One region of the Parvibaculum sp. MBR-TMA-1.3b-4.2 genome, then DNA from elsewhere that is predicted to be linked to it. Evidence: predicted binding sites of a transcription regulator. Region 1 holds the regulator's gene; each other region holds the start of a gene.
The links. The regulator LexA, encoded in region 1, represses DNA repair genes until DNA is damaged. The targets are predictions, from matches to a motif close to TGTTCNNNNTGTGTTCNG.
Positions count from the first base shown of each region.

Region 2: the regulator LexA is predicted to act here: its motif matches at 1,871-1,888, upstream of ACSSVQ_RS12930 (helicase-related protein).
Region 3: the regulator LexA is predicted to act here: its motif matches at 3,342-3,359, upstream of ACSSVQ_RS10400 (YifB family Mg chelatase-like AAA ATPase).
Region 4: the regulator LexA is predicted to act here: its motif matches at 2,148-2,165, upstream of recA (recombinase RecA).

Region 1 covers NZ_JBRJHC010000001.1:476,376-484,344, reverse strand. Annotated here, with positions in the region: gene gltA (citrate synthase) at 1-985, opposite strand, end outside; gene gltX (glutamate--tRNA ligase) at 1,084-2,496, opposite strand; gene ACSSVQ_RS02590 (ComEC/Rec2 family competence protein) at 2,749-4,923, shown strand; gene lexA (transcriptional repressor LexA) at 4,942-5,649, opposite strand; gene ACSSVQ_RS02580 (molybdopterin molybdotransferase MoeA) at 5,782-6,993, opposite strand; gene moaC (cyclic pyranopterin monophosphate synthase MoaC) at 7,010-7,489, opposite strand; gene ACSSVQ_RS02570 (GNAT family N-acetyltransferase) at 7,486-7,969, opposite strand, start outside.
Region 2 covers NZ_JBRJHC010000001.1:2,686,418-2,694,386, forward strand. Annotated here, with positions in the region: gene ACSSVQ_RS12930 (helicase-related protein) at 1-1,747, opposite strand, end outside; gene ACSSVQ_RS12935 (acyl-CoA dehydrogenase family protein) at 2,103-3,398, shown strand; gene ACSSVQ_RS12940 (PAS domain-containing sensor histidine kinase) at 3,435-5,837, opposite strand; gene ACSSVQ_RS12945 (hypothetical protein) at 5,935-6,624, opposite strand; gene scpA (methylmalonyl-CoA mutase) at 6,879-7,969, shown strand, end outside.
Region 3 covers NZ_JBRJHC010000001.1:2,174,932-2,182,900, forward strand. Annotated here, with positions in the region: gene ACSSVQ_RS10395 (ATP-binding protein) at 1-1,556, opposite strand, end outside; gene ACSSVQ_RS10400 (YifB family Mg chelatase-like AAA ATPase) at 1,703-3,250, opposite strand; gene ACSSVQ_RS10405 (hypothetical protein) at 3,801-5,141, shown strand; gene ACSSVQ_RS10410 (SH3 domain-containing protein) at 5,363-5,962, shown strand; gene ACSSVQ_RS10415 (GFA family protein) at 5,969-6,409, opposite strand; gene ACSSVQ_RS10420 (DUF3298 domain-containing protein) at 6,423-7,421, opposite strand; partial or broken gene ACSSVQ_RS10425 (HugZ family pyridoxamine 5'-phosphate oxidase) at 7,459-7,965, opposite strand.
Region 4 covers NZ_JBRJHC010000001.1:3,488,558-3,496,526, reverse strand. Annotated here, with positions in the region: gene alaS (alanine--tRNA ligase) at 1-774, opposite strand, end outside; gene recA (recombinase RecA) at 990-2,096, opposite strand; gene ACSSVQ_RS16725 (IS1595 family transposase) at 2,323-3,252, shown strand; gene ACSSVQ_RS16720 (hypothetical protein) at 3,316-3,654, shown strand; gene ACSSVQ_RS16715 (hypothetical protein) at 3,705-3,863, opposite strand; gene ACSSVQ_RS16710 (hypothetical protein) at 3,882-4,457, shown strand; gene ACSSVQ_RS16705 (fatty acid desaturase family protein) at 4,716-5,669, opposite strand; gene ACSSVQ_RS16700 (PAS domain-containing protein) at 5,805-7,969, opposite strand, start outside.

The DNA of each region.
Region 1 (7,969 bases):
GCTGCATCACGCGGGCGCGCGGGTCGTAGTTCTTGTAGACGCGGTGACCGAAGCCCATCAGGCGGAACGGATCGTCCTTGTCCTTGGCGCGGGCGATGAATTCCGGAATGCGGTCCACCGACCCGATTTCCTGCAGCATGTTGAGCGCGGCTTCGTTGGCGCCGCCATGCGCCGGGCCCCAGAGGCAGGCGATACCGGCGGCGATGCAGGCGAACGGATTGGCGCCCGACGAACCGGCAAGGCGAACCGTCGACGTGGACGCGTTCTGCTCGTGATCGGCATGCAGGATGAAGATGCGGTCCATGGCGCGCGCCAAAACCGGATCGACCTGATAGGTCTCGGCCGGGACCGAGAAGCACATATGCAGGAAGTTCTCGGCGTAGTCGAGATCGTTGCGCGGATAGACCACCGGCTGGCCGACGGAATATTTGTAGGCCATGGCGGCGATGGTCGGCATCTTGGCGATCATCCGGCGGCTCGCAATCATGCGCTGCATCGGATCGTTGATGTCCGTGCTGTCATGATAGAAGGCCGAAAGGGCGCCCACCATGCCGCACATGATGGCCATGGGATGCGCGTCCCGGCGGAAGCCGCGCAGGAAGTAGGTCATCTGCTCATGCACCATGGTGTGCATGGTGATGGCGCGTTCGAATTCCGTGTACTCCGTGTCGGACGGCAATTCGCCGTTGAGCAGGAGATAGCAGGTCTCGATGAAATTGCCCTTCTCGGCAAGCTGGTCGATCGGATAGCCGCGATAGAGCAGCACGCCTTCTTCGCCGTCGATGAAGGTGATGTCGGATTCGCAGCTCGCCGTGGAGGTGAAGCCCGGATCGTAGGTGAAACGGCCGCTCTGTCCGTAGAGTTTCGAAATGTCGACAACGCTCGGGCCGAGGGATCCGCTATAGACCGGCAGGTCATAGGATTTGCCATCCACCGTGAGCTGGGCGGTGGTCGACGAACCCGCTTTCGTTCCGTGTTGTGTCATAGCTGCCTGTCCTCTTCTGGCTGTGCCGGCCGGGTCTCACCATGCCGGTTCAGGTGTTGAACATCTATACTAGCGGCCCCTGCCGTCCCGAAGGACGTTCAGGCGGCCTGATCCTTGATCCGTCCCAGTGCTTCCTCGCGTCCCAGCGTTGCTAGAACGTCGAAAATCGGTGGTGAAACGGTGGTGCCCGTTACGGCGGCGCGTAGCGGCTGCGCCACCTTTCCGAGCTTGAGTTCTTCTTCTTCCGCGAAAGAGCGCACCGTGGCTTCGACGCTGGCGGTTTCCCAGACATCGTTGGCGGAGAGACGCCCGTGCAATTTGCCCAGCAGTGACCGCGCGCCGTCATCGAGCAGCTTGGAGGCTTTTGCATCGAGCGAGAGCGGGCGGGTGACGCGGAGAAAGGAAGCCGCGTCGGCCAGTTCGAGCAGCGTCTTGGCGCGCTCCTTGGCCGCGGGCATGACCTGGGCAACCTTTTCGCGGAAAGCCTCGTCGACCTCCCAGCCTTCCAGGCGGTGCATGAGAGACAGCATGTCTTCGGCAAGGCGGGTGTCGTCGGCATGCCGGATATAATGGCCGTTGAGGCTTTCCAGCTTGGCGAAGTCGAAACGCGCCGGCGAGCGGCCCACCGTGTCGAGGCCGAACCATTCGATGGCCTGCTCGGTGGAGAAGATCTCGTCGTCGCCATGGCTCCAGCCCAGCCGCGCGAGATAGTTGCGCATGGCTTCGGGCAGATATCCCATGTCGCGATAGGCATCCACGCCGAGCGCACCGTGCCGCTTCGAGAGCTTGGCGCCGTCGGGGCCCAGGATCATCGGCACATGGGCGAACTCGGGAACGTCCCATCCCATGGCCTGATAGATCTGGCTCTGGCGTCCGGCATTGGTCAGATGGTCGTCGCCGCGAATGACATGGGTAATGCCCATATCGTGGTCGTCCACCACGACGGAAAGATTGTAGGTCGGCGAACCGTCGCTACGTAGAATGATGAGGTCGTCGAGCTGGTCGTTCGGGAAACGCACTTCGCCCATCACATGGTCGCGAACAAGCGTTTCGCCTTCATCCGGCGAGCGGAAGCGGACGACCGGCTTCACGCCTTCCGGCGCTTCGGATGGGTCGCGGTCGCGCCAGCGTCCGTCATAGCGCCAGGGGCGGCCTTCCGCCTTGGCCGTCTCGCGCATCTCCTCCAGCTCTTCCTTGCTGGCATAGCAATAATAGGCATGCCCCTGCGCCAGAAGCTGCTGCACGACTTCGACATGGCGCTGCTGGCGGGAAAACTGGAAAACGGGTTCCTCGTCCCAGTCCAGACCCAGCCAGCGCATGCCTTCGAAAATGGCGGCGATGGCTTCATCGGTCGAACGCTCGCGATCCGTGTCCTCGATGCGAAGCAGGAACGTGCCCCCGTGATGGCGCGCGAAGAGCCAGTTGAAAAGGGCAGTTCTGCCGCCACCGATGTGCAAGAAGCCCGTCGGTGAGGGGGCGAAACGCGTTATGACTTTTTTCTCTTCCGGCATGCTCTTCCGTCATCCATCCGTTACCGCATCCTGAGGCGGCTAGGCAGGGGAACAGATTGTTGGCAAGCTTTGACCCAAGGTGGGGCCTCGCCCGTGGCGCAAATCGGCCTCTGGGTCCGCTGCGGGACGGGGGTGTTCTAGCACATTGCGGCAACGCAGCGTAAGTCCGAACTTTTTTCGAAAAACACCTTTGTTTTTAAGGTGTTGGGGGAAGTGGCAGTGCTTTAGCCGCATGTGGAGGGGGCGTCGCCCATGGCATTTACAGCCGGGCAGGGCATGAAACGGCCTTCATTCGGCGCCGGGCAGGGGACGATTCTGCGGGTTTTGTCGGCGCTCTACGCAGGGTTTGGCGCAATTTCCCGCAGTTTTGCAGGCGAAACCGACCGTTGGTTTCTCTGGCTTCCCGTGCTTCTGGCCTGCGGCATCGCGGCCTATTTCGGCCTGCCGGTCGAACCGCCGCTCTGGCTGTCTCTTGCCGGATTTCTGATCCTCGCCTGCGCCTTATGGGTATTTCGCCGGTTGTCCTGGGTCTTGCTTCTCCTCTGCGTTCTGGGGGCGGTGACCGCGGGCTTTGCCGCGGCGTCGCTGCGGACGGCTCTGGTGGCGGCGCCGGTCCTGGCGGACGAGACGGCGGGCGAGCTGACGGGAAGGGTTCTCTTTGTCGAGGCGGGCGAGGCGGGAGACCTCACCGTGCTTATGGCGCCGTCGGCCTTTGCCGGGCTGCCGCCCGAAAAACGGCCTGCCAAAGTAAGACTGCGTATTCGGCTGAAAAATGTGGCGCTCCAGCCGGGCGAGGAAATTCGCCTCCGCGCCCGTCTCATGCCGCCGCCCGATCCGGTTTTGCCGGGCGGGTTCGACTATGCGCGTCAGGCCTGGTTCGAAGGCCTCGGGGCGGTCGGCTTTGCCTATACCGCCCCGGAGATACTCAGCCCCTCCACGGGAGGTCCGCGGTCCCGGATCGCCGCGCTTCGCAATGCGATCGCCACCCATATCCGGGCGTCCATCGGCGGGCCGGAAGGGGCGGTCGCCGCCGCGCTGGTGACCGGCGAGCGTCGCGCCATCCCGGAAGGCGTGACGGAAGATCTGCGCGCGGCGGGGCTCGCCCATGTGCTGGCCATCTCCGGCCTTCATATGGCGCTGTTCAGCGGCACGCTGTTCTGGCTTGCCCGTGCTGTGCTGGCAGCCGTGCCGGCGCTTGCATTGCGCTACCCGGTGAAGAAATGGGCGGCGCTCGTGGCGTTTTCCGGTGCCGCCTTTTATCTCCTGGTCTCCGGCGGCGCGATTGCGACGCAACGCGCCTTTATCATGGTGACGCTTATGCTGGGAGCGATCCTGCTCGACCGCCCAGCCATCAGCCTACGGAATGTTGCTCTCGCTGCGACTGTCGTTCTGCTGTGGCAGTCGGAAAGCCTGCTGGGCGCCAGCTTCCAGATGTCGTTTGCCGCGGCGGTTGCGCTCGTTGCCTTTTACGAGAGCAAAAGCGTCCAGCGCTTCATCGCCTTGTCGAGGGGCGACCTGCGGGGAGGCCCCGCCCAATGGCCGCGCCTCGTGCTGATCTATTTCACGGGCCTGACGCTGACGAGCATCGTGGCAGGGTTGGCAACGGCGCCCTATGCCGCGTTCAATTTCAACAGGCTCGCCGTTTTCGGGCTGGCGGGAAATCTGGCCGCCATGCCCCTGGTCGGTCTCGTGGTCATGCCCGCCGCCTTGATAGGTCTTTTGCTCATGCCTTTCGGCGCCGACGCACCGGCCTTCTGGGTCATGGGCAAGGGGATCGGCTGGATGTTGACGGTGGCGCATGACGTGGCGCATTGGGGCGGGGCGGACCGGCTTATTCCTTCAGCCTCGCTCGGTGCCCTGGCGCTTGTGACGTTAGGCGGTTTGTGGATTGCCCTGTGGCGTCGCGGCTGTCGCTGGCTCGGCCTGCTGCCTTTGCTGGGAGGCCTTCTGCTCTGGCCGCATCTGTCGCGACCGGACATCTTCATCGGGAGGGAAGGTGGGATCGTTGCCGCGCGCGGGCTCGATGGCGATATCTATCTGACCTCGGCGCGCCCTTCATACACGGCGCAACAATGGTTGCGCATGGAGGGCGACCGGCGAAGCGCGCGCGAGGCGGTATCGAGCACGGAATCTCCATGGCGTTGCGATGCGCGCGGCTGTGCTTTTCACGAAAAAAGCCGTCCCCTTATCGCCTACTCGAAGAGCATCGGCGCTGTCATGGAGGATTGCGAGCTGGCCGACATCATCGTCTCGGCTGTGCCGGTCGGCAGGGCGATCCGAAAGGGCTGCCGCGCCGATCTCATTCTCGACTATTTCGATTTCTGGCGGAACGGGGCGACGACTATTCGTCTGGAGACGGACGGTAAGCCGACAATAGAAACGGCAAGGGCCGCGCGGGGAGCACGGCCCTGGGTTCGTCAGCCCTGATAGGGCAAAAGCGGGAAATCAGTAGCGGCGCAGCAGGCCGACAAGCTTGCCCTGAACCTTCACCCGGTCTGGCCCGAAGATACGGGTTTCATAGGCCGGGTTTGCCGCTTCGAGCGCGATGGAATCGCCCTTCTTGCGCAGCCGCTTCAGCGTGGCCTCATAGCCGTCCACCAGCGCCACGACGATGTCTCCGCTGGTGGCGGTGTCGCATCGCTGAATGAGAACCGTGTCGCCATCCAGAATACCGGCCTCGATCATCGAGTCGCCCTTTACCTCCAGCGCATAATGCTCGCCGGAGCCGATCAGGCTCATCGGCACATCGACCTGGTGGCTTTCCTCCTGCAGCGCCTCGATCGGCGTACCGGCGGCGATACGGCCCATCACGGAAACGGTCAGCGAACGCTCTTCCTGCGACGAGGGCATCAGGTCGTGGCTCGTCTTGCCGCGGCTGCCTTCGATCACGCTGGGAGAGAAGCCTTTGGCCCGATTGGCGGCCAGACTGGGCTGCGAGGATTCCGGCAATTTGAGAATTTCCAGCGCTCTTGCCCGATGCGGCAGGCGCCGGATGAACCCGCGCTCTTCCAGCGCGGAGATGAGCCGGTGAATGCCGGACTTGGAGCGCAGATCCAGCGCGTCCTTCATCTCGTCGAAGCTGGGCGGGACCCCGGACTCCTTCACTCGTTCATGGATGAACATGAGCAATTCATGTTGTTTACGGGTGAGCATCCCGGAACCCCTCCAAGCCTGTGCCGCGCTTGCGTAGCGTTTGAACGCAAATCAGGAACAAAACAAAAACGTCTGAAAGAGTTCTACTTTGGTTCTCCACAAGCGTCAAGCGCCCTGTGGATAATTTTCCGCTTATGCGCGCAACGGGAGAATCTTGACGATTTCCCCGGCTTTTGCCGGTTCGGCATGAGGCGGCCGGACGATCAGGCAGCCGGCCTGGGACAGCGTGGAGAGCATCGAGCTGTCCTGTTTCTCGGCAGCCGTGGCAACGGAAAGCTCGCCGTCGATATGGTCCAGCGCCGCCCGCATATAGTCCTCGCGCGCGCCATTGCCCGGCAGCTCCCGCCCGAGCCGCGCCATGGCGAAATGAGGCCCCGGATTGCCGCCCTGCATCCGCAAGATGGCGGGCTTCAGATAGAGCACCGCGCAGACAAGGGCCGATACCGGGTTTCCGGGCAGGCCGAGCATGGGCAGGTCTCCCAGCGCGCCGAACATCAGCGGTTTGCCGGGCCGCATGGCGACGCGCCAGAACTCGATATCGAGCCCGTCCGGCGTGAGGGCGGATTGCACGAGGTCGTGGTCGCCCACCGATGCGCCGCCCAGCGTCACCAGCATGTCCGCCTGTCTGGCCCGTTCCGCGGTCTCTCGGATGTCGGCTTCTTCGTCCCGCGCGATCCCGAGGTCGAGAGGCTCGCCGCCTGCCTCGGAAATGAGGGCGGCAAGCCCGTCATTATTGGCGGACACGATCTGGTGAGCGGCTGGCTCCTCGCCGGGGCGCACCAGTTCGTTGCCGGTCGAGAAGAAGGCGATGACGGGACGCCGCGCAACCTTCAGCTCACAGACATTCATGGCCGCGGCCAGCGCGATGTCGGCATGGTTGAGCCTTGTGCCATGCAGAATGCCGCTGTCTCCGGTTCTGAAATCGAGCCCCGTCGCACGCACATGATCGCCTGTCCTGGCAGCTTCCCTGACCACGACATGATCGCCGTCGCGCTCGGTGTCTTCCTGAATGACGATAGCGTCGGCCCCGCGGGGCAGGGGCGCGCCGGTGAAGATGCGGACCGCTTCTCCCGCCTTGAGGTCGCCGTCATAGCCCTCGCCGGCGGGAGCCTCGCCCGCCACCTTCAGCCTGGCGGGGAGGTTTGCGGTGTCGATGGCGCGCACTGCATAGCCGTCCATGGCCGAAAGGTCGGCGGGCGGCTGCGTGCGCCGCGCGATGGCGTCTTCGGCGAGAACGCGCCCATGCGCCTGCGACAGAGGCACCGTTTCGGACGGGACCGTATGGAGCGCCGCGAGAATTTTGGACCGCGCGTCGAAAACGGAAAGGAGAGGGGTGTCGGCCATGGGAAAGGCCTTTCAGTCAGTCTGCATTATAGTCGCCCGACTTGCCGCCGCTCTTATGCGTCAGCCGGACATCGGTGATGTGCATGGCCTTGTCCACGGCCTTGGCCATGTCGTAGAGCGTGAGCGCCGCCACGCTGACCGCGGTCAGCGCCTCCATCTCGACCCCGGTCTGCCCGCTGGTCTTGACGGTGGCTTCGATCTCGACGGCGCTATCCTCCGTGGACGGAGTGAGATGAAGTTCGACCTTGCTGATGGCAAGCGGATGGCATAGCGGAATGAGGGCCGATGTCTGCTTGGCGGCCATGATGCCTGCCAGCCGGGCCACCTCCAGCGCATTGCCCTTTTTCAGCCCGTCTTCGCGAATGAGGGTGAGCGTCTCCGGCGCCATGGTCACGCGCCCGCGCGCGGTGGCGACGCGCGCGGTCACGCTTTTCTCCGACACATCGACCATATGGGCCGCGCCGCTCTCGTCGATATGGGAAAACTTGCCGCTCAATTTTCGTTCAGCTCCTTTTCCATGAAGCACCGCCTGTCCATTGGCAGGCCGCCATCTTCCTCGCGCATGCGAAGAGTGAAAAGACCTGGCGTCCAGTCATCCTGAGGCAGGATACGAAATCCGAGCTTCGCGTAAAACGGGGCGTTCCATTGTACGTCGCGGAATGTGGAAAGCGTCATCCGCCGGGCGCCCTGCGCAAAGGCAAAACCGCAGCAAGCCGCCGTCAGGCGGGCGCCGAGACCTTTGCGTGCATGGGCGCGATGAACCGACAGTTCGAACAGATGCCCGGCCCGGTCGATGAACCCGACCAGAGCGAAACCGGCCGGTTTATCCTGTTCATCCGCCGCGATCAGGATAGCGCCGCCCCGCAGAAAGGAGCGCACATAGGCTATGTCGGCGGGCGGGTGATCGGAAATTTCCTTCAGGCCGACATCGGCAAAAACCATCCCCGCATCCTTCTCGATCCCGGCCAGCAGGTCG
Region 2 (7,969 bases), 2.2 Mb from region 1:
CGACCGGCTGGCCTTCCCAGATGATCCTTCCGTGCTCTGAAAGATGGATATCGGCATCGGGCGCCGCCGTCAGGCGCGCCGCGCGGGCATTGATCTCCAGCGCCAGCGCAGCATCGGAGGCGGCGCGAAGCGCCTTGCCATGGACCCCTTCCGCCCTCGGGTCGGGTACGAAAACGAACCCCTGAAGACGACCCACGAATTCGCCCTCGACTAGGACCTCACCGTCACTGTTAACCGCCGCCATTAAATCCTCTTTCTGGCGTAGCCGCTTCATCAACACGCTTGTGCGACGATCGATGAACCGCTGCGTCAGCCGCTCATGCAACGCATCCGAAAGCTTATCCTCTATCGTACGCGCGCGCTCCTGCCAATGCACAGGATCATGCAACCAGCCGGAACGATTGGATACATAGCTCCATGTGCGCATATGCGCCAGCCTGGCGGCCAGTGTGTCTATGTCGCCATCGGTGCGGTCCAGGCGTCCGAGCTGGGTGGAAAACCAGTCGTCCGGGATCCGTCCCTCGGGCTGCATCAGGAACAGATAGATCCTGGACAGAAGGGTTGCGTGCTCGCTGGCCATCGTTTTGCGGAAATCGGGAAGTTGCACCACTTCCCAGAGCTTCCGGATGGCGTGAGGGCTGGCTGCCGCGTCGCGAACCTCATGGTCGCGGCTCATGCGGGTCAGCGCCTCAAGGTCGTCGGCTACCGGGCCGCGCGTCAGCCCATGCTGGCGGGGCGGGACTTCGAGGCTGCGGATCAGCGCATCCATTGAGGCGAAATCGAGATCGGGATTGCGCCACTGGAAGACCTGGTCGGCATCGAACTGGTGATTTTCGATCCGCTCGATCATGTCATCGACCAGAGGAACGGCGTCCGCGGTGACCCCGAAAGTGCCGTCATTCATATAGCGCCCGGCACGGCCGGCGATCTGCGCCAGTTCCGCGACCCTGAGCGGGCGATGCTGGCGTCCGTCGAATTTCGCGGTGGAGGCGAAGGCCACATGGTCCACATCCATGTTGAGGCCCATGCCGATGGCGTCCGTGGCGACGAGGAAGTCGACGTCGCCCGACTGGTAGAGAGCGACCTGGGCGTTGCGGGTGCGCGGGCTCAGCGCGCCCATCACCACGGCCGCGCCGCCGCGCTGACGGCGGATGAGTTCGGCGATGGCGTAAACCTGGTCGGCGGAGAACGCGACGATGGCGCTGCGGCGGGGCAGGCGCGTCAGTTTCTTCGAGCCGGTCCAGGCAAGTTCCGAGAAGCGGGGCCGGTTGATGAACCGGGTGCGCGGCAAGAGCCGGCCGATCAGGTGCCGCGCCGTATCCGAGCCCATCAGCATGGTCTCGTGGCGGCCCCGGCAGCGCAGCAGCCTGTCGGTGAAGGTGTGGCCGCGCTCACGATCCGCGGCGAGCTGGATTTCGTCGATGGCGACGAAGTCCACTTCCCGGTCTTGCGGCATCGCTTCGACCGTGCAGATGAAATAGCGCGCGGTAGGCGGCGCGATCTTTTCCTCACCGGTGATAAGAGCGACTTCGCGCGCGCCCTTGGCCCTTACGACCCTGTCATAGACTTCGCGCGCGAGCAGGCGCAGCGGCAGGCCGATCATGCCCGATTGATGGCCGAGCATGCGTTCGATGGCGAGATGGGTCTTGCCGGTGTTGGTGGGGCCGAGAACCGCCGTGACCGGCCGGCGTGCCGCGATGGCGGCCCGTTCGTTTTGGTCTGCGGTGGAGGTGGACGCGCTACTCATGATGCTGTCGGCACCATCTCACAAAACGGGGTGTGTGCAAGTCTCTTCGATCCTGCCGCGCCCGCAATGCCGGGCGCGGCGAGCGTGACGGAATGTCACGTTAAGAACTGCGGCGTTAACTTTCGGAATATTGCGCGAACGAATCATGTCCGAATCGATGACCGTTCCATCTTCCGTTTTCGTTCACGGCTAAATCTTGTGTGCCCACAACGAGTTAGGCGGACAAGGGGTTAACGCAGGGGCATGCTGGGGCAGGTTTTCCGGGCCTTTCGCGGGCCTGTTGGAAGTCTATAGTGACCCTATTCGCTATTGAAAAACGGGCCGGAACAGGCCCGAAATCCATGGGAGGATTGCAATGGACTTCACCTTGCCGAAAGAGCTGACGGACTATCTGGCCGAGCTCGACGTCTTCATCGAGAAGGAAATCAAGCCGCTGGAGGAGCGGGACGACAATATCCGCTTCTTCGACCATCGCCGCGAACATGCCCGCACGGACTGGGACAATGAAGGGCTTCCCCGCCATGAATGGGAGGAGCTTCTGGGCAAGATGCGCAAACGCGCCGATGAGGCCGGCCACCTTCGCTATGCGCTGCCGAAAGAATATGGCGGCAAGGATGGCACCAATCTCGGAATGGCCGTCATCCGCGAGCATCTGGCGGCGAAGGGCCTGGGCCTGCACAACGACCTTCAGAACGAAAGTTCGATCGTCGGGAATTTTCCCACGGTGCTGATGTTCCGCGATTTCGGTACGGATGAGCAGAAAAAGACGTTCATTCCGGGATCGCTGGACGGCTCGGTCCGCGTCGCGTTCGGCCTGACCGAACCCGAACACGGCTCGGATGCGACCTGGATGGACACCCATGCGAAGCCGGAAAAGCGCGACGGCGTCGATGGCTGGCTCATCAATGGCGAGAAGATGTGGAATACGGGCATGCATGTCGCGACGCATGACTTCGTGTTCGCGCGGATCGGTGGCAATGACGGTGACCCGATCGGGATTGCCTGTTTCATCGTTCCGACAGATACGCCCGGCGTGAAAGTCGAGGAGTACTACTGGACCCTCAACATGCCGACCGATCATCCGCGCGTTTCCTTCACCGATGTGTGGGTGCCGGAAACGGCGATCCTCGGCGATCCGGACCGGGGGCTCGAGCTTGCCCAGCATTTTGTGCATGAAAACCGTATCCGCCAGGCGGCGTCAGGCGTCGGTGCGGCGCAGTACTGCATCAATGAGAGTGTGAAATACGCCAAGCAGCGCGCGCCTTTTGGCAAGCCGCTGGCGTCGAACCAGGCCATCCAGTTTCCGCTTGTGGAAGCGCATACGGAAGCCGAGATGATCCGCTCGCTGATCTACAAGACGGCCTGGCAGATGGACCAGATGTCCAAGAAGGAAGTGGCGCGCCACCTTTCGGACAAAGTGTCCATGTGCAACTACCGGGCGAACCGGCTGGTTTGCCAGGCGGCCGATCTCGCGATGCAGGTGCATGGCGGCATGGGGTATTCGCGCCATAAGCCGTTCGAGCATATCTACCGGCATCACAGGCGCTACCGCATCACGGAAGGTGCGGAGGAGATCCAGATCCGCAAGGTGGGCGGTCACCTCTTCGGCTTCATCGGGGCTAGCCAGAAGCAGAAAAAAGCTGCGGAATAGGGTTCCCGCCAAAACAGGTAGCGGCCGCAATCGGTATCAGCCGTTTGCGGCCGTTTCTGTTTTCGGGGTTTGATCCGTCTGGATCAGACGGGAGGCGGGCAGGTTGACGGCAACTCTTGTGCCGCAGCCAAGTTCGCTTTCCAGCGTCAGCGACCCGCCATGCATTTCCGCCAGCGAACGGGTGATGGAAAGGCCTAGGCCCGTTCCGCCATGGTCGCGCGAGGTTGTATCGCCGACCTGTGCGAAAGGCTCCACGACTTCCTTCAGGTTTTCGGGCGGAATGCCGGCGCCATTGTCCCGGACGTAGAGGGTGAGGCCGCCCTCGGGGTTCTTTTCCAGCCCCACATGAATAGCGCCGTCCTCCGGTGTGAACTTGATCGCATTCGAGAGGAGGTTCAGCAGGATCTGCCGCAGCGCTCTCTGGTCGCCCATGAAATGCGGCATATGAGGCGGTGCTTCGCGACAGATATTCAGCCGCTTTTCCTGCGCTTTCGGGCGCGTCAGCTCGATAGACCAGGCGATGATTTCGTTCAGGTCGAGTTCGCTTTCTTCCAGCGTGTAGCGCCCGGCCTCGATTTTCGAGATGTCGAGGATGTCGTCGATGACGCTCAGCAGGTGCCGCCCGCTGTCATGGATATCGGCGGCGTAGTTCTTGTAAACATCGGTGCCGACGGGGCCGAACATCTCTTCGCGCATGATTTCGGAAAAACCGATAATGGCGTTGAGCGGCGTGCGCAGTTCGTGGCTCATATTGGCGAGAAATTTGGTTTTCGCGCGATTGGCGAGTTCCGCGGCCTCGGTGGCGCGCCGCAGGTTCTGCTCGGCGCGGCGGCGCTCGATGGTAATCCCGGCGATATTGGTTGCGCCGCGCAGGAAATCATTGTCCGCATCGGAGGGCCAGCGATTGTCGCGGAAATAGAGGGCAAAAGCGCCCGCAACAGTCCCCTTTCCTATCAAGATCGGCTGGAACCAGATTGTCTGGATGTCCGCGGCGATGCTGAAATCCGCGACCACCTTACCGTGCATTTCGATCGATTGAAGATCCGTCACCACGATCTGTTCGCCATTCATGGTGGCGCTGCCGAAGCTCCCTGCCTTCAGGTGCGGCCAGATATTCGCAATGGAATCGGCAAAGTCCGCGGGCATGCTGGGCGCGGCGCATGTGGTCAAATCGCCCTGACCGTCGACGAGGAAGACCGCCGCCCGGCTGTCGGGCGTGGTTTCCTCCGCGCCCAGCGCCAGCTGGATCATGATTTCCGCGAGCGATGCGCCGGTTGCCAGCTTCTGCAACACGTTGAACTGGTGGCGCAGTTCGTTCTCCGTGCGTTTGCGGTGAGAGATGTCGCGGATATTGATGAGGATGCCGCTGACCGCGGGATCGTCGAGAAGATTGATGGCGGAGGCCTCGATCCAGCGAATTTTGCCGGTGGTCGGGTCGCGTAAGGGGAGTTCGGCGAGATCGGCGGGCGCTTCTGCGGCCACGGCCGTCTGCAGCGCTTCGTCTACCTGCGGCTTCTGGTCTTCCGGCACCTGGTCTCTCAGGTGTCGGCCCTGCATCTCCTCGGGAACGTATCCAAGTTCCCTGATGCCTTGCGAAGCGAATTTGACGATGCCGTCGCGGTCGGTGATGACGAGAGCGTCGAAGCCCTTCTCGACCAGCGACCTGAATTGCGCTTCGTCGCGATGGCTGCGTCGAAAGGCTGTTTCGGCATTCCGCCGCGCGGTTTCGGAGCGGTCGCGGGCCGCGGCGAGGTCCTCGATCAGTTTTGCATTGCTGAGGCGCAGCGACAACGTTTCGAAGTCGGATCGCCTGGTGGTGTCGGCAATATGGAGGAGGAAGCCATAGGCGGGCAGAAAGCCGAACGACACCATCATGAAGATCGGCTCTCCCGATGCTGCGCCGGCAATCAGGGCCGCCATCATGGCAGGCGCAGAGGCGCCGATCAGGGTCTTGCGCGTTGCGTTGCCGGTGAAGACGGACAGGGTCACTACGACCAGCATTGCGACCATGAGCGTCAAGCATTGAAGCGGGTCTTCAGGTACCCAGAAGAGATAGATGCCGGGAAGCCAGGTAACGTCCGTGGCCAGCAGGCACAGCAGCATGGGCTCGGACCAGTCGCGTGAATACAGACCTTGCTTGAGAATGTGGTCCGTCAGCCGCGCATAGGTGAGCGACGCTGCGGCGACACCCAGCCACCAGATCAGGAGGATGTCGAAGCTGAAGCGGCTTTCCAGAGTGAGGATAAGCCCCGCGCTGAAGGTGGGAAACAGGAAGGGGAAGTGGCGGTAGGCGTGGACCATCGACGCGATCTGCTCGCGCCGAATTGCACTCTTTTCGCCATCGTCGATATTGGTGCTTTCCGCTCTGGCGCCGGACAGCATTGTTCGGAAACGCGCTGAAGCGTTTTCCTTCTGCCTTTCTCGCGCCTTTTCCACCATCGAGACGGGGCCCTCCGATCAAAATGCCCAGCCCTCAAGTGGTAGTAACAAGACGTAAAGTTTCCCTGAACGGGCAGGGTCCCCGTGTGCTCCGGCGTTAATAAGGGTTCGGTGTCGTCCTGAGTTCGTCCAGATCCGGGCGCTGCCGCGGCCGGCTTTCGACTTGGCAGGATGTACGGATTTTCTGATCCGGCAGGCTGGTGGCCGTCCAATATTCCGGATACCAGGCATTGAGGCGGTCCAGCACGGTTTTGGCCTGCTCAGTCGTCAGTTTTCCCCGAAATTTCTCCGCGACGTCCGGGTCGGGCGTTACGCCGAGGGAGAGCAGTGCGGCGTTGCGGCTGTAAAGGCGGGCCCAAAATGCGCCTTTTACCATGGCGGAGGGTGCATCCGCGCCGTCGGTTGCGTAGTGCAGGGCAAGGTCCTTCTGCGCGTCCGCCCAGCCGGCATTGGCGGCGCGTTCGATCCACTGGATGCCGGATGCCTCGTTGCCCTTTTGGATCAGGCATTGGCCGAGCGCGGTCTGGGCGCCCTCATAGCCGTGGCCGCGATAGGCAAAGCAGGTCAGCACATCCATGGTATCCTGGCCGCAGTCGCCTCTTTCGGCTTTCTGGACCGAGCCGGCATAGAGCGTGCCCAGCGGATCCTGGCCGGCGAGTGTGGGGACGAGTTTGCCGTCCTTGGTCCGGCGCATGGAGCCGGGGGAGTCGCTGCAGGCCGTTATGCCCAGCGACGCCGCCACAAGCACGATCAAGGTCAAGGCCAGCCGATTGCCCTTATTAAGCATTCCGATTTCTCCCACCTTCCAATTTGAGCGTGACCATACAGGCTGCGGGGCGGATTTCGAAGGGTGATATGGTGACGATATTTTCAGGAATATCCTCAGGTAGAGGCGTGCTGACGTTGCGGCGCGTTGCTTTTGAGGAGGGGGTATGGGCGCGGTTTGACCGGCTGGGTCCGATTGTCGATACTCCGCGCCAAATTTAGGGATAAATCCTGCAGCTCTCGCGGCTGCGGCAGCGTTCGTACGGGACAGTGACCATGGCCGATAAAAAGACGTTGAAAGACTGGGAAGAGGCGGTTGCCAAGCAGACCAAGGGGGCGGGCTCGGACAGCCTCGTCTGGCATACGCCTGAAGGGATCGACGTCAAGGCGCTCTATACGGCCGAGGATCTGGAGAAACTTGCCGGGGAAGGCTTCGATGCCGATACGTTGCCCGGCTTTGCGCCTTATACGCGCGGCCCGCAGGCGACCATGTATGCGGGTCGGCCCTGGACCATCCGTCAGTATGCGGGCTTTTCGACGGCCGAAGAGTCCAATGCCTTCTATCGCCGCAATCTGGCAGCGGGTCAGAAGGGCCTTTCGGTCGCTTTCGATCTGGCGACCCATCGCGGTTATGACAGCGATCATCCGCGCGTGGTGGGCGATGTCGGCAAGGCGGGCGTCGCGATCGACAGCGTGGAGGACATGAAAATCCTCTTCGACGGCATTCCGCTCGACGAGATGTCGGTGTCGATGACGATGAACGGCGCAGTGATCCCCGTCATGGCGAATTACATCGTCGCGGCGGAAGAGCAGGGCGTTTCGCAGGACAAGCTGTCGGGCACCATTCAGAACGACATTCTGAAGGAGTTCATGGTCCGCAACACCTATATCTATCCGCCCGAACCCTCCATGCGGATCATTGCGGACATTATCGGCTATTGCTCGAAGAACATGCCGCGCTTCAACACCATCTCGATTTCCGGCTACCACATGCAGGAAGCCGGGGCGACGCAGGTGCAGGAGCTGGCCTTTACCATCGCCGACGGCCGCGAATATGTGCGCGCTGCGCTTTCCGCCGGGCTGGGCGTGGACGATTTTGCGCCGCGTCTTTCCTTTTTCTTCGCCATCGGCATGAATTTCTTCATGGAAGTGGCCAAGCTGCGCGCGGCGCGTCTTCTCTGGGCGCGGGTGATGTCGGAGTTCAAGCCGCAGAACCCGAAATCTTCCATGCTGCGCACGCATTGCCAGACCTCCGGTGTGTCGCTCACTGAGCAGGATCCCTACAACAATGTGATCCGCACCACGATCGAGGCGATGGCCGCCGTGCTGGGCGGCACGCAGAGCCTGCATACCAATGCGCTGGACGA
Region 3 (7,969 bases), 1.7 Mb from region 1:
CGCTCGCGTGGCTGCAGCAGCACCATCGTCCGCAGGTCCGGATTGCGGCGGCGCGCGGCGCGCGCAAACGCCACGCCGTCCGTCCCGTCCGCCGTGCGGGACATGCAGACAAAAACATCCGCCTGTTTCGCCGCTTCCATCAACTCCGCTTCGTCCGCGACGCAACGCACCTGCGCACCGGAATGGCGGGCCGCATTGGCCAGCGCCTCTGCAACCAGCGGACGGTCGTGGTGAATGACGACCGAGAGACCGTCCAGGCGGGGCATGTCGCGCGGAGCTTCTTCCTCGGTGGACGGCGTGAGCGGCAGGCGGACGCGGAAAATCGAGCCCCTGCCCTCCTCGCTTTCGACTTCGATGCGGCCGCCCATCGCGGTGACGAGGCGGCGCGTGATGGCGAGGCCGAGGCCCGTCCCCTCGAAGCGCCGCGCATGCCCTTCCTCGCCTTGCGCAAACTCCTCGAAGATGCGGTCCAGCGCCAGCGGGCTCATGCCGATCCCGGTATCCTCGATTTCCAGAACGATACCGTCCTCATTATCCGCGCGATGGAGGCGCAGCGCCACGCCGCCCTCTTCGGTGAACTTGATCGCATTGCCCGCAAGGTTCAGCAGGATCTGCCGGATGCGTGGCTCGTCGCCTTCCAGCGTGCGCGAAACGGCGGGCGAAATCTCGGTGACGATTTCGAGCCCCTTTTCATAGGCGCGCGGCGCCAGAAGCTCGGCCACGCTTTCAAGCGCGGCGGAGGCGTCGAAAGGCGCGGGATGGAGCGTGACCTTGCCCGCCTCGATTTTCGAATAGTCGAGAATATCGTTGATGATCGCCAACAGCGCCTCCCCGGAGCTGCGAACCGCATCCGCGTAGGACCGCTGGGCGGGGTCGAGTTTGGTGGAGAGCAGAAGATCCGTCATGCCGATAACGCCGTTCATGGGCGTCCGGATTTCATGGCTCATCGTGGCAAGGAACAGGCTCTTGGCGCGGCTTGCGTCCTTGGCCTCGTCGAGCGCCTCCGCAAGACGCTGTTCCACTTCCTTGCGGTCCTCGATGTCGCGGCCGACCAGCTGTACTTCGCAGAGAGATCCGGCCTCGTCGCGGATCGTCGTTTCCTCCCAGACGAACCAGCGCGGGCCGTGAGCGGTCATGACTTTCTGGTCGTAGCGGACGCGTTGCCCGGTCGCGCCGAACCCGGCCAGCGCGCCCAGCATGCGGGGGCTTTCGCCCTCGGGCAGCTCGGGCATGAAGGGGCGGCCAATGGTTTCGGCGCGCGTGAGATCGAATGTTTCGCAGAACACGTCGTTCACATAGGAGACGCGCCCTTCGAGATCCTTGCGGATGATGACGTCACCCTGGGTGCGCACGAGGTCGCGGTAGCGGGCCTCGCGTTCGGCCAGTTCCCAGTTCTCGTCGCGCAGCTTTTCGATCCGCGCCTCGAGGTCATCCACCTTGTCGGCATGGGCGCGGGCGCGGGCTGCGGCACGACGCCAGACTTCGGCCCCCAGCAGCAGCACGACGGCCAGGCCGAGCAGCAAAAGCGGCGTGTTATCGGGAGAGGAGAAGACCATTGGGCACCCGGTTGAAAAGCAACATCACTCGAAATGTCGCAGAAGCCTGCGCCGAACAGGCTTTCAATCCGGTTAGGAATGATGGTTAACGGTCGTAAAATGCGCCGATCTGGCTCAACTGGCCCAAGAAGGCCCCCTCAACTCACTCACGCGGCAGCGCCGAGGCGGGCACCGACAGGCTCGCGATAAGAGAGCGCCTCGGCGATATGAAGGCGGGTGATGCCCGGGGCGCCCTCCAGATCGGCGAGCGTCCGGGCGACGCGGATGACACGGTGATAGCCGCGCGCGGTGAGCCCCATGCGCTCCGCGGCCTCCGTCAGCAGGGTCCGGCCGGCATCGTCGGGCGTGGCGATTTTCTCCAGCAATTCGCCTTCGGCATGCGCGTTGAGGCTCAGATGTTTCGCGCCCAGCGACGCGAAGCGGTCGGCCTGCACGTCCCGCGCCCGGGCAATGCGGGCCGCGACCTCCGCCGAACCTTCGGCAGGCGGCGGCAGGGATAGGTCGGCGGCCGAGACCGGCGGCACTTCCACGTGAATGTCGAAACGGTCGAGCAGGGGTCCGGAGAGCTTGGCCTGATAATCCGCCACGCAGCGGGGCACCCGCGGGCAGGCGCGGGCGGCATCGCCCGCATGGCCGCAGCGGCACGGGTTCATTGCCGCGACGAGCTGGAAGCGGGCGGGATAGCTGACATGCGCATTGACGCGGGAGACGACGGCCTCGCCGGTTTCGAGGGGCTGGCGCAGCGAATCCAGCACCTGACGGGGAAATTCGGGCAGTTCGTCCAGAAAGAGCACGCCGCGATGGGCAAGCGAGACCTCGCCGGGCTTTGCCCGCAGACCGCCGCCGATCAGCGCGGGCATGGAGGCGGAATGATGCGGCGCGCGATAAGGCCTGCGCCTGCCCATGCCGTGGGCCATGAGTTCGCCCGCGATGGAGGCGATCATCGAGACCTCCAGCATTTCGCGCGGGGAGAGATGGGGCAAGATACCGGGCAGGCGCGCGGCCAGCATGGACTTGCCGGAGCCGGGCGGGCCGACCATGAGCATGTTGTGACCGCCGGCGGCGGCCAGTTCCAGCGCGCGCTTGGCGGAGGCCTGGCCCTTGATGTCGCGCAGGTCCGGCGCGTTGGGCTCTTCGGCGGCCTTCATCGGGGCCGGTTCGGACAGGATCTGCGTGCCTTTGACATGGTTCACGAGCTGGATGATAGAGCGCGGCGCGAGGATGCCGCCGGGATTGTCCCCATCCATGCCGGCCCAGGCCGCTTCCGGGCCGCAGGCTTCCGGACAGATGAGACCGCGCCCGCGCGCATTGGCCGCCATGGCGGCGGGCAGCGCGCCGGCGACCGCGTTCACCGCGCCGTCGAGCGACAATTCGCCGATGACCACGAATTTTTCCATTTCCTGCGCAGGCAGCACGCCCATGGCGACGAGCAGGCCCAGCGCGATGGGGAGGTCGTAATGCGAGCCTTCCTTGGGCAGGTCGGCGGGTGCGAGATTGACGGTGATGCGCTTGGGGGGAAGCCCCAGGCCGATGGCCGACAGCGCGGCACGGACGCGCTCGCGGCTCTCACCCACCGCCTTGTCGGCAAGACCCACAATGGTGAAGGCCGGCATGCCGGCCGCGATCTGCACCTGCACGTCGACGGGGCGCGCATCCACGCCCTGAAAGGCCACCGTCTCGATATGCGCAACCATGAAAAGCCCCCACCCGCCCTGATCGATCGCCCGGTTCGGCGCTCGACGTCCGGTTATGGAGAAAGCTTCGCGTGAATCCGCTGCGCCCGTCAAGAACGAAAAGGGAACGATTTAATCCCCAATGTTATCAATTGGCGCCAATATCTTTGTTGATTGCAAAGCCCCAAACTCGAGAAGACAGATAAAAACTGATTGACTCCTGATAGGGCTTTACGTATGGCAACCGACTCAAATAGGCTAATTTTTACCTTGACAACCGATTCGAGGAACTTATCCGCTATGCAACTAATTGGCAGCTACATTGCCCTTTTCACTGGAATTTTTCTAAGCATAGTGTCTTTTAGAATTATGATTAAGCTTATATTTGCTGACAAAATTGAGAGCAGTAAAAGCGCGAACCGGGTTAATTCAATTAAGGATGCAATTCTAGGGCGTGCGAGGACCCATGACGACTGGATACCTGATGCTAGAATTCAGGGTGGCCTAGTTTATAATGAAAGAAAAAATCGTATAGAAGTAACAGGCAGAAACTCCGATAGCGCATTTCGTCGTGTCTTCAGACTCAATAGACCTTACTGATATTTCAGCTTTTCCCTACGCGGGGTGGTTGCCGACTGCGAATGGACGTCTGTCGTTTCGCCATGTCGGAGAAGCAAAGCATCCTTCAGTTTCTATCTACGCTAACGTAGTAACCGACGACAAACGTATAATACTTGGTTACCAGGAACGAGATTTTGGCGATGTCTTATTTCCATCTCTTTTAAAACTTGTTGGTATATCTGGACGCTTTTGGTTTGCTCTCACTGCCACATCCAATGATCTGCCAACAGAATCAGATGCGCTAAGTGGCACAATATACATTTATAAATCCAAAGAAGATTGGCGAAAAAAGGGGGAAGTAGCGATACGGCCCAATTTGAAGGAAATCAATGCAGCATCACGCGTTGAAACGTTTGCATCCTATGATGAAAAAGTAGAACACCTTTTCAAGGCTGCAGAAACAGGGCTAAAAATCACTGCTGATATAAAAACTAATTTTTTTCTTAGTAGGAATGGAGAAGTATATTTTTCTCATCCAACATTTTTAGAGCCCAAACTGCAAGAAGCTTCGGAATTATACGCCAGTGGCCTAAATCATGACTTCATAAAATGGATATCAGACCAATCATATTTTTTTCTTCGGGACATTACACATCAACATCGGCACCATGAAGCGAGCGAAGATACTATTTTGATTCTTCAAAATAGAGACAATGATGAAAACTCTTGGCGCAGAAAAATACTCTACTCTCTACACTATCAAGTAATTCGAACGAAAAGATTTTCTACCACCTATTCATTAGCTCAAGCGATGGGTATTCTCGCTTACGCCAACTCATTTTACAAAATCTGCACGCGCTCAGCCCAAGAAAACCCATCTTTTCCAAAATTCAATACCGACGAAATGTTAGGTTCTATTCAGGCACAAATTTATCAGAATCAGTCTCAGCAATCGGAAAAAGAATACAACGCTTCCCGTCGGATGAGTTTGGCGACCAACATCAGAAGCTTATCCCTTTCGGTAACGGCAATATTTATTTCTTTCATGATTGCATTCATGCAACCAAGTATAAATGATGGATACTTTAATAAAGAGACGATAGCAATAAGGGACAATATTCTGCAGCTATCTCTCGCAGCCTTTATGATACTTTTATTTATTTGGACCGCCACAACCGAGCGAGTTTACAACTGGTTTTGGTCTAGCGATATTATGGAGCTAGCAAACGTAAGAAGAAAAAAATCGATATTATTTATTGGACTATTTTCTTTTTTAATCGCATTGGGAGCCTTATATTTAGGAGGCCCTGCAATTTTGAATATGTTAGAAGCATTTGAGAAAGTTCTTTGATGTAAATTTCCAGATTTACATAACGCGTTTTTGAAAAAATATATAGGATTAGCAACCCTCACCGTTCAAAATTTCGAACAAAAAGGAACTTGTGGACAAAGAGTAGCATTGCCGGCGTTGTTTGAGGCTTGTCGATGCTCCGCCGCGGTGTCATTTGTGGATGCTCCGACCGAGAAAGGTTTTTCTTCATGCCGATCCGCCGCGCTACTTTGATGGCAATTATGTTGTCACTCTTTGTCATCTCTCCCGCATCGGCGGAGCAGATCGGCGATGTGGGCTATTACCGGGTGGCGCATGTAGCCGATGACGACATGCTCATGGTGCGTGCAAAGCCTTCGGCGGCGGCCGACCAGATAGGCAGTTTCGGACCTCACTCCAAGCCGATTGAGGTTTTCGAGACACAGAACGGCTGGGCGAAGGTTTCGATCAACGGCCGGACAGGCTGGGTCTCCATGGCTCATCTCGCGCCCTTCGCGCCGCGCAAGATCGAGAGGCTCGGCCTGCCGCAGGGCCTGCAATGCCTCGGCACGGAGCCCTTCTGGAATGCGGATTTCTCCGAAGGCGAGATGACGCTGTCAGGTGTCGAAACGGCATCGGGCGGAACGATGGCGATCAAGAGTTCTCGGACGGCAAAAGGCAGGAACTGGCCGCTGCATATCCTGCTCGACGACGGCAAGAGTTCCGTCCTCGTCACCCCCAAAAGCTGTTCGGACGGGATGAGCGATGCGCATTATGGCTGGCGTGCGACCTTCATGCTGCATAAGGCCAAGGGTGTCGATGTGCTGAGCGGCTGCTGCCATGTGCGGCCGGAGAGCGAGTGACCCACCTCACGCGCCGCTGATTTCGACCCCTGTGACCGGCGTCCAGATTTCCTGCCACCGCCCCACCTTTTCATCCCGGCCGAGCTGCTGCGGCGAGACTGTCCGACGCTCGCCGAACGCGACGTCGCCATCGATGCAGCGGGCATTCACCGTGCCGATGGTTTGTCCCGCATCCTCGAAGATCGCGCCGACATAGACGCCGCAGTTGCGGCAGATGAGACATTCCACGGCGCCGGAACCCTGCCGGTAACGAGAGAGCACGTCCTCGCCCTTCACGCGGAAAGCGAGCGCCCCTTGCGGGTCGGAGATATAGGCGGCGTCATGCTTCACGCAGAAGGAACAGTCGCAGGCGCGGGGATGATAGTCGGCGGGCGCGATGGCGGTTTCGAAGCGGAGCGACAGCCGCCCGCAGTGACAGCTTCCGTTGAGGACATGCCGGCCTGTCATCTGTACCTCCCGCTCACTGCGCCCCGATCACCGCATCCTTCGCAAGCCAGGGCGCGAGATCCTTCCAGGGCGTCGTCACCGTGTGGTCGCCCATGGCATAAGGGCCGACCGAATAGACGGGGAAATTGACGCCCAGCCCCTCGCGCGTCACGACCCAGTTTTTCGGATCGCCGACCATCTCCGCAATCGTCTCCTCCGCGCCGTCGAACAGGCCGTTATCTTCACCGACAATCTTGTGGAGGCCATCGAGCGCGTGCCGGGCGAGCGTTTTCTGCCAACCGTCTTTTTCGGCGAAGATATCCTTCACCTGCAGCGGACGCGCCTCGTCGAGGCGATAATTCAGATGCTTTGCCGCGCCGAAGCCATGGGCCGCACCGACATGAAACTCCCAGCGGAAGATATCGAGGCTTGCGAAATTCTCCGTCGCCTCGTTGAGCTTGAACCAGGTGGAGCGCTGCACCTCGCCGTCGAAACCGTTCCAGAGGTCGGACTGTTTGGCTACAAGCGCGTTGAAGGCTCGTTCGCCGTCGCTTGCCGGCTTGTCGATGGCGAAGCTCACATCCTCGCGATATCGCATCTGGTTGGCGCCGGGCATTTCCTCCTCGCCCTTTTTTTCGGGCGCGATGAATGTCCACTCATCCAGCGTCAGGAAAGTGCGGCCCGCTTTTTCCGTCACCGTGTGGCTGAGAAATTTCAGCCGCTCGCGGTAATAGGGTTTCAGACATGCCGCCTGCTTCTCCACATCTTTCTGCGGGCAGGCCTTGTCGAGAAAGCGCAGCCATGAAACCTGGCTGTCGCGCAGCTCTTTGACGGCGTCTGCGGAGATGCGCGCCCGGGCGCCTGCGTAGAGCGCGGCCATGATCTCGTCATCCGCCGAGAGATCGTCGGTCTTGCAGATCGCGGTTTCGCGCGGGCCGGACGCCTTGTCGCAATCGAAACTCGCGGCGTGCGCCGATCCGGCCGTCAGAAAGAGTGCCGCCAGAATGGCCGCCATGCCCGTCGCGAATTTCATGTCATCCCTCTCGTCTGTCTCAGTTGCGCGCCGGCAGAAGGTCGGAGGCGGCCAGTTCATATGCCTTGCCGAACCCGCCATTGAGGCTGCCGCGCAAAGGCGTCAGGCGGAAAAAGGCAAAGTCGGGAAAATCGATATAGAGCTTCGACTTCGGATGCCGGGCGAGCCAGCGCTCGCGCAGCCTGCGATGGACATCGTTGTCGCGGTCCACGCGCAATGCTTCCGCGATCACCGTGAGGCGCGGATGGGTCAACGGATCGCCTTTTGCTTCCTTGATCATGCCGGGCTCGCCGACCAGCAGCGAGCAGCGCTTGTCCGCCTCGATGGCGGGCGTATGCGCGGCCAGTTTCGAGGTCAGGATCGCGGGCACGCCGTCTTCATCCAGCGCCAGCGCCACACGGCTTGCCAGCGGATGGCCGGTTGCCGGGTCGAGAACGGCTACCGCCGCATAGTCGGCCCGTGCAAGCAGCGCATGGGCAAGCGCGCGGGCCTCGTCGTCGGTGGGTTGAAGGATGTCTTCTTTCTTCTTTGCCGCTTCGCTCATGCCG
Region 4 (7,969 bases), 3.0 Mb from region 1:
GGCCGACGCCTCGATCAACGCGCGCATCAGGTCGGTCGCGTAATTGTCATGCGTGCCCTGCAGCACGGCCGCGATCCGCTCAAGCCCCATGCCGGTATCGATGGACGGCCGCGGCAGGTTGAGCCGCTCGCCGTCGCCCTGCTGGTCGAACTGCATGAAGACGAGATTCCAGATCTCGATGAAACGGTCGCCATCCTCATCCGGGCTGCCGGGCGGGCCGCCGGGAATATGGTCGCCATGATCGTAGAAGATTTCCGAGCAGGGACCGCAGGGGCCGGTATCGCCCATCTGCCAGAAATTGTCCGATGTCGGAATGCGGATGATCTTGCTGTCGGAAAGACCGGCGATCTTCTTCCACAGCTCGAACGCCTCATCGTCTTCCGAATAGACGGTCGCGAGGAGCTTGTCCTTCGGCAGGCCGAATTCCTTCGTCACCAGCTCCCAGGCGAATTCGATGGCTTCGGCCTTGAAGTAGTCGCCGAAGGAGAAATTGCCGAGCATCTCGAAGAAGGTGTGGTGGCGCGCCGTATAGCCCACATTGTCGAGATCGTTATGCTTGCCGCCCGCGCGCACGCATTTCTGCGAGCTGGTGGCGCGGCTATAGGGCCGCGTCTCCTGCCCCGTGAAGACGTTCTTGAAGGGCACCATGCCCGCATTGGTGAAGAGCAGCGTCGGATCGTTGTTCGGCACAAGCGAGGCGGAGGGCACGATCTCGTGCTCCTTCGACGCGAAATAGTCGAGAAACCTGGTTCTGATCTCGTTTAGGCCGGACATGGGAATGGGTCTCGCAAATTATACGCTTCGCTGCGCCCGCTACGGGCTAACTGCCTCTCTCTAAAGGCAATATAGGGCCCACGCTTTTACCTGTCGCCCTCAGCGCTGTCCAGCAAAGGCCCCAAAGGTGAAATAGAAACGAAATAGACGAAAAAAGCGGCGCCGAAGCTCCGGCGCCGCTCTGTTCATGGGACTTGCCGAAGACGGCCCGTCGCCTAGCCGTTGGCCTCCAGGCCTGCGGCATCGTCCAGATCGTCATCGTCGTCCGTATCCGGCCCGACATCCATGATCTTCTCGGCAATGATACCCGCATTCTGACGGATCGCCGCTTCGATCTCGTCGGCCATATCCGGATTTTCCTTCAGGAATTTCTTCACATTCTCCCGGCCCTGCCCGATGCGCTGGGAATTATAGGAGAACCACGAGCCGGATTTCTCCACGATCCCGGCCTTCACGCCAAGATCGATCAGCTCGCCCGTCTTGGACACGCCCTCGCCATACATGATGTCGAATTCGACCTGCTTGAAGGGCGGCGCGACCTTGTTCTTGACCACCTTGATGCGGGTCTGGTTGCCCACCACCTCGTCGCGATCCTTGATCGCGCCGATGCGGCGAATGTCGAGACGGACGGAGGCGTAGAATTTCAACGCATTGCCGCCGGTCGTCGTCTCCGGGCTGCCGAACATCACACCGATCTTCATGCGGATCTGGTTGATGAAGATCACCATGGTGTTGGACTTGGAGATCGAGCCGGTGAGCTTTCGGAGCGCCTGGCTCATCAGCCGGGCCTGCAGGCCGGGCAGCGAGTCGCCCATTTCGCCTTCGAGTTCGGCCTTGGGCGTCAGCGCGGCGACGGAGTCCACCACCAGCACGTCCACCGCGCCGGAGCGCACCAGCGTGTCGGCGATTTCCAGCGCCTGCTCGCCCGTATCGGGCTGCGAAATCAGAAGGTCGTCGAGATGCACGCCCAGCTTGCGGGCATAGACCGGGTCCAGCGCATGTTCGGCATCGACGAAGGCGCAGACGCCGCCCTTCTTCTGGGCTTCGGCCACCGTATGCAGCGCCATGGTCGTCTTGCCGGAGCTTTCAGGCCCGTAGATCTCGATCACGCGACCGCGCGGCAGACCGCCGATCCCGAGCGCAATGTCGAGGCCGAGCGAGCCCGTGGAAATGGATTCGATCTCCACCACCTGCTCGTTCTTGCCGAGCCGCATGATGGAACCCTTGCCGAAATTGCGCTCGATCTGGCTTAGAGCCGCATCGAGCGCCTTCTTCTTCTCTGAATCGTCTTTTGCCACGAGGTCTACAACATTCTTGGACATGGACCTGCACCCCTTATTTCATACCGAATTGTCCCGCGCAATTTCAGTTAATGTACTTATTTTGTTCTCAATGACAATGGTATTTTCAAGCCATTGTTTTATAAGGAATTTTCAGAACAAGTTCGCGTGACGTTCTCGAAAACGGAGCCGACTCGAAACGCAATTATATACTTGACGCAAGTGGCGGTGATTCCTAAGTTGGTTTCAACAGCTTAGGAATACAGACATGACCGACCTTCTTAACCCCATCTTTCAGGACTCAGCCAAGGCGCGGGAACACCTTGAGTCTATCCGCTGGGCCGAAGGCCGCTTTTGCCCCCACTGTGGAGAGACAGAGAACACAAGCCCGGTCAGGGGTAAGTCCCACCGTCCGGGCCTCTACTACTGCAACGGGTGCAAGAAGCAGTTCACAGTCACCATCGGGACCATTTTCGAGCGCTCCAAAATCCCGCTGAACAAGTGGCTTCTCGCCTTTCATCTCATGGCATCCAGCAAGAAGGGCATTAGCGCACATCAACTGCATCGGATGCTCGGCATCACCTATAAATCCGCGTGGTTCATGGCCCACCGGATCAGGGAAGCCATGCGCAATGACAGCCCCGACCCTATCGGCGGCAAGGGCAAGATCGTTGAGGCTGACGAAACCTTCTATGGCAACTCTGGCGACGAGTTCATCAATGACAAGGGCTGGCGCAAAAAGCGTGGCCTTGGCGACAAATCCAAGATCGTGACCTTCGTTGAACGTGATGGCGCGGCCCGCTCTACCGTTGTGGATCGCCTTCACTCCGGCACCATAGGCGCGCTCATCAATCGTCAAGTTCACCCCGACAGCTTCCTTATGACCGACGAGGCGGGACACTACCGCCAGCCCGGTAAGAAGCTGCGCGGTCACTACGCGGTGAACCATGCCAAGAACGAATACGCCAAGGGCTTCATCACCACAAATACCGTTGAAGGCTTCTTCTCGATCTTCAAACGGGGCATGAACGGTGTTTACCAGCACTGCGGAGAACAGCACGTCCATCGCTACCTGAGCGAGTTTGACTTCCGCTACACCTATCGAAAGGTGAGCGACAGGGAGCGGGCCGACCTCGCGCTAAAGGGCGCGGAAGGCAAGCGGCTCGTCTATCATCAAACTAGTCTCAAATCCGCCTAAGCCTAAGAAGAAGGCTCCCTTCCGCGTTCGGAAGAAACGGCACTTCAACCCGAGGGCCAAAAAATGAAATTCTTTATTCCTGCCGCGCAATCGGATGCGGAAGCAGATGTTGTTCTAGAAGCCATCGCCAAGTTCAACAGCCTGCCACTGCCAGAACGGCGCATCTTTCGGCTCTCGTTTAAGCACAACGGTGTGCGCTATGACGTTGAAGTCGGACAACCCGCGCCCGACTATTTCAGAGCAGGCGGCCCAGTCGTTGCCATACTTGGCAACGATCCAATTTGTGTTTGCTTAGCAGACAGAGGCGTTTTGCGCGGATCACCAATTTACGTCGGAAAGAACAGCGTCCTTTCAATGGAATATTTTGAATACGACGCCAATCATCTTCGAGGCGAGACTTAAGAGCTTCCGGCAAATAAGGATTTTCCCGCACCATGAATCAGAAAGCCCGCCTATTTGGCGGGCTTCTCCTTTTTAGAGCCGTCTTTCTTTTTGCTCCCGTCCGAGTCAGTCTTTTTTGGTTTGGGGGGAGTCGATAGCGCGCGCCGCAATGCATCGTCGCGCCGCTTAGCCGCTTCTTCCTCTGAATATTTTTGATCTTCCTTGCCCATCAGCTCACGAGGCTCCACATGGTCAAAATTCCGCAATTCCTAAAGGAAGAAATTGAGGCGACTTACAACGAATACGTCAATGCTCTCGGGCGTGTAGCGCATTCTTGGAACAACCTGCAAGAGCAGCTGGCTTTTCTATTCGCCTGCGTCACAGGCATGGACAATAGCGTGGCGTATGCCATTTGGTACTCAACCAATAATGATCGCGCTCAACGCGAAATGCTGCGAGCAGCGGTCAATGCAAAGTCGGAATATTGGGAACATCCAGAATATGTCGGCGAGGGCCTAACCTGGCTCATCAACAAAGCTAACTCCCTAGCAGATCAACGGAACGACGCCATCCATGCTCCGTGCTCTATGGCTGCCGGATACGACGGGCTTGAGATCGCTCCATTTTATTTTTACGGCAACCCGCGAGCGATGAAACTAAAAGACAAGGACGTGGTTCGGCACTTCAAGTGGTACGAGGCTTACGCGGACACCCTTTCAGAGTATGCGAAAGAGGTATCAATCTTCATGGATGGACGGCCCGGCTCATGGCCTGAAAAACCCACAATGCCAAGTCTCGGCCAAAAGAATTCCGATACGGAATGATGTCACCAAGCTCCCGCCAAATAACCTCTGCGCCAGCCTCCACCATCTCCGGCGTTACGGTCACACCTTCCCTGCCCTCTTCCTCTACTTCTAGCGCTGTCCTGTCTGTGGGGATGTGAGTCGTCATGTCACTTTCGTCAAGTATATAATTGCGGACTCGAAAGGCCCGCCCCGCTACGCCAGCCCCGCGTCCGGAGCACCGGCGGCACATGCCTGTCCGCCACCCCGATTCCACGTCGGGTCCGCGCCCGGTCCGCGTCAGGCCCGGGCCCGCTTCCGCGTCCGGCTCCAGGCGTCGCTCCAGTCGTGGATCGGCGCGCCCTCGGCTTCCAGAATGGGCCGCATCTCGTCGAAGGCCCGACCGATCCGGTAAAACGGAATGCGCGGGAAGAGATGATGGATCAGGTGGTAGGTCTGGAACATGTCCAGCGCCGTCACCAGCCGGTGAATGGGCCGGGGCAGCAGGAAGACGGCGGTATCGGTATAGCGCTCGCGCGACACATGCGGATGGTGCGGCAGGTAATTGAAGATCAGCCCGATAAACGCGACATTGAGAAAGGTCGGCACGATCCACAGCATCAGGATCTCGCGCCAATAGCCGAACCAGAACCCGGCGGCGACCAGCGACCACGCCGTGATGTGATGCGCCGCCGCGATCCAGTAGCCGGTCCGCTCCTTGGGGTCCTTCCAGAAACCGAACTTCGTCATCAGATAGATGTAATGCGGCGTCTGGGTGAAGAAGCGCAGGATAAGCAGCAGCGGGTTGCGGCCCGAGCACCACGTATCGGGGTCGCGCTCGAAATCATTCGTATAGCGGTGATGCACCATATGCATCGTGTCATAGCCGCGATAGGGAATGAGCGTGGCGATACCGCCAATCCAGGCGAGCGCCGGGCTCAGCCATTTCCAGCGCGGGTCGTCCCCGCCGATCGCGCGGTGAAGCCCTTCGTGAACCGCCATGAACTGCATCAGCAGCAGATAGCCATTGGCCAGCATCGCCGCCCAATAGGGCCACCAGCCGGCAAGCGCGGCATAGGTCGAAAGCCCCAGCGCGGCGAGCGAGCCCAGCGAGGTGGCCACCGTGCCCCATGCGACATCGCCCATATAGCGCCGCGCGATCGTCAGCGCCGCCCGGTGATGTTCCATATGCGCGTCCGACGCCGCGGCCACGGGGCGCGAACTGCCCGCTTCCACTGCTTCGAGTGTCGTCATTGCCAAAAGAGCCCTCCGCCAATCCACGGCCCGCCCGGCCGAATACATGGCTGTTCCAGTAAAATAGGCCAGCTGCCCCTAAAGAACCAGTCTCGACGATGAAACACGCTGCTACCGGGACGAAATGCCGCCGTTTCAGCCGTTCATCACGTCTTTGACCATCGAGGCGAGCTGCTTCAGCGAGAAGGGCTTGGGCAGGAAGTGGAACTCCTGGTCCGGGTCGAGGCTCTTGGCGAAGGCGTCCTCCGCATAGCCGGAGACGAAAACGATCTTCGTATCGGGGATCCTGCCCTTGAGTTCCTTCACCATGGTGGGCCCGTCCATATTGGGCATCACCACGTCGGAAACGACGAGGTCGATCCGCCCGTCGAACCCGGCCACGAGGTCCAGCGCCGCCTCGCCGCTTTCCGCCTGCAACACCTCATAGCCGCGCGTTTCCAGCGCCCGGGCGGCAAAGGTGCGCACCGCATCCTCATCTTCCACCAGCAGGATCGTTCCCTTGCCGGTCAGGTCGGCGGCCTCCTGCGGCACCGCGGCGGCTTCCTCTTCGCTGGCCGCCTTCTCGGCTGCCGTCTCCACATGGCGCGGCAGATAGATGCGGAAACTCGTGCCCTTGCCCACCGTGGAGTACGGGAAGATGTAACCGCCCGTCTGCTTGACGATGCCATAGACGGTGGAAAGGCCGAGCCCCGTTCCCTTGCTGGGATCCTTGGTCGTGTAGAAAGGCTCGAAAATCTTGCCGAGATTTTCTTTAGGGATACCGACGCCCGTATCCGACACCTCGATCAGAACATATTCGCCCACCGGCATCAGCGCATGGTCGAGCGCGCGGCTGTCCTCTTCGCTCACATTGGCGGTGCGGATGGTAAGCCGCCCACCCTCGGGCATCGCATCCCGCGCATTCACCGCGAGGTTCATGATGACCTGTTCGAGCTGGTTCTGATCGACCTTCACAAGGCCGAGATCGCGCCCATGCACGATCTTCAGTTCCACCTGCTCCGTCAGCAGCCGCGCCAGCAGGTTCTGCAGTTCGGCAAGCGAGTCCGTCAGCGACAGCACCTTGGGGCGCAGCGTCTGGCGGCGCGAGAACGCAAGCAACTGGCGCGTCAGGTTCGCCGCGCGATTGGCGTTCTGCTTGATCTGCACCACATCGGCAAAGCTCGGATCGCCCGCCTGATGGCGCGCCAGCAAGAGGTCGCAAAAGCCGATGATCGCGGTCAGCAGATTGTTGAAATCATGCGCCACGCCGCCCGCGAGCTGGCCGACCGCCTGCATCTTCTGCGACTGGGCGAACTGCATTTCGAGCGATTTCTGCTCCGTCGCATCGATCAGATAAACGACGAGCGACGCATCCTCCCCCGTATCGATCCGCGCGGCATAAAGCTGCGCGACGCGGTCGGGATGGCTCTGCAGGTGAATATCGACGGCCGGTCCGGCGGATTGCCCGGCAGCCGTATCGGACAGCGTGTCCAGCACCCCGGGCCGGTCTTCCTCGACCAGCAGCTCGGCCAGCTCCTGCCCGCGCACCGCCTCGCCGCCGACATAGGCGACGAAGGCGCTGTTCGCATTCTCGATCCGGCCCTGCGTATCGACCGTCGCAATACCGATCGGCGCATTGTTGAAGAAGCGCGCAAAGCGCAGCTGCGCATCCCGCGCATTGTCCTGGCCCGCGCCGGACATGCCACGGTCGAGCGTCAGCACGCACCAGCTCTCCGCGCCATCCTGCCGGATCGGCCGCGCCACCACGCGAACCGGCAGCAGCGTACCGTCCGCCTTTTTCAGTTCGGCATCCACCGGCCCCACGAAACCGGGCCCGTTTTCGTCCGCGACGAGAATGTCGGAGAACGCGCTTGCCGCGATCGTATCGAGCGTCGTGCCCTGTTCGGAAATATGCCCCGCATCGAGCCCCAGCCAGCCTGCCAGCGTGGCATTGGCATAATCGATCTCGCCCGTCGGCCCGACGATGAAAAGCCCCGCCGGCGCCCCGTCGAGATAGGAGGTAAAGGCCATGAGCCGGCGCTCGGCGACTTCCAGGCGCTCGCGCTCCACGGTGAGGTCGCGGAAAAGCCAGACCGCCCCGCCCCGCATTCCGCTCATGGGGCGCACGATCACCTTGTAGATACGGGTAAAGCCGCTCCGAATCGCAAGTCGCACTTCTTCATCCGCCGCAAAACCGGTGCGCGCGGCCTGCGCGAGCCGGAACGCGGTCTCGGCTGCGTCCGTCCGCCCCGCCAGCAGCCTTTCAAGCGAGGCCGGGCGCTCGTCCTGCGCATAGGCGCCCGCCAGATGGCGATAGGCTT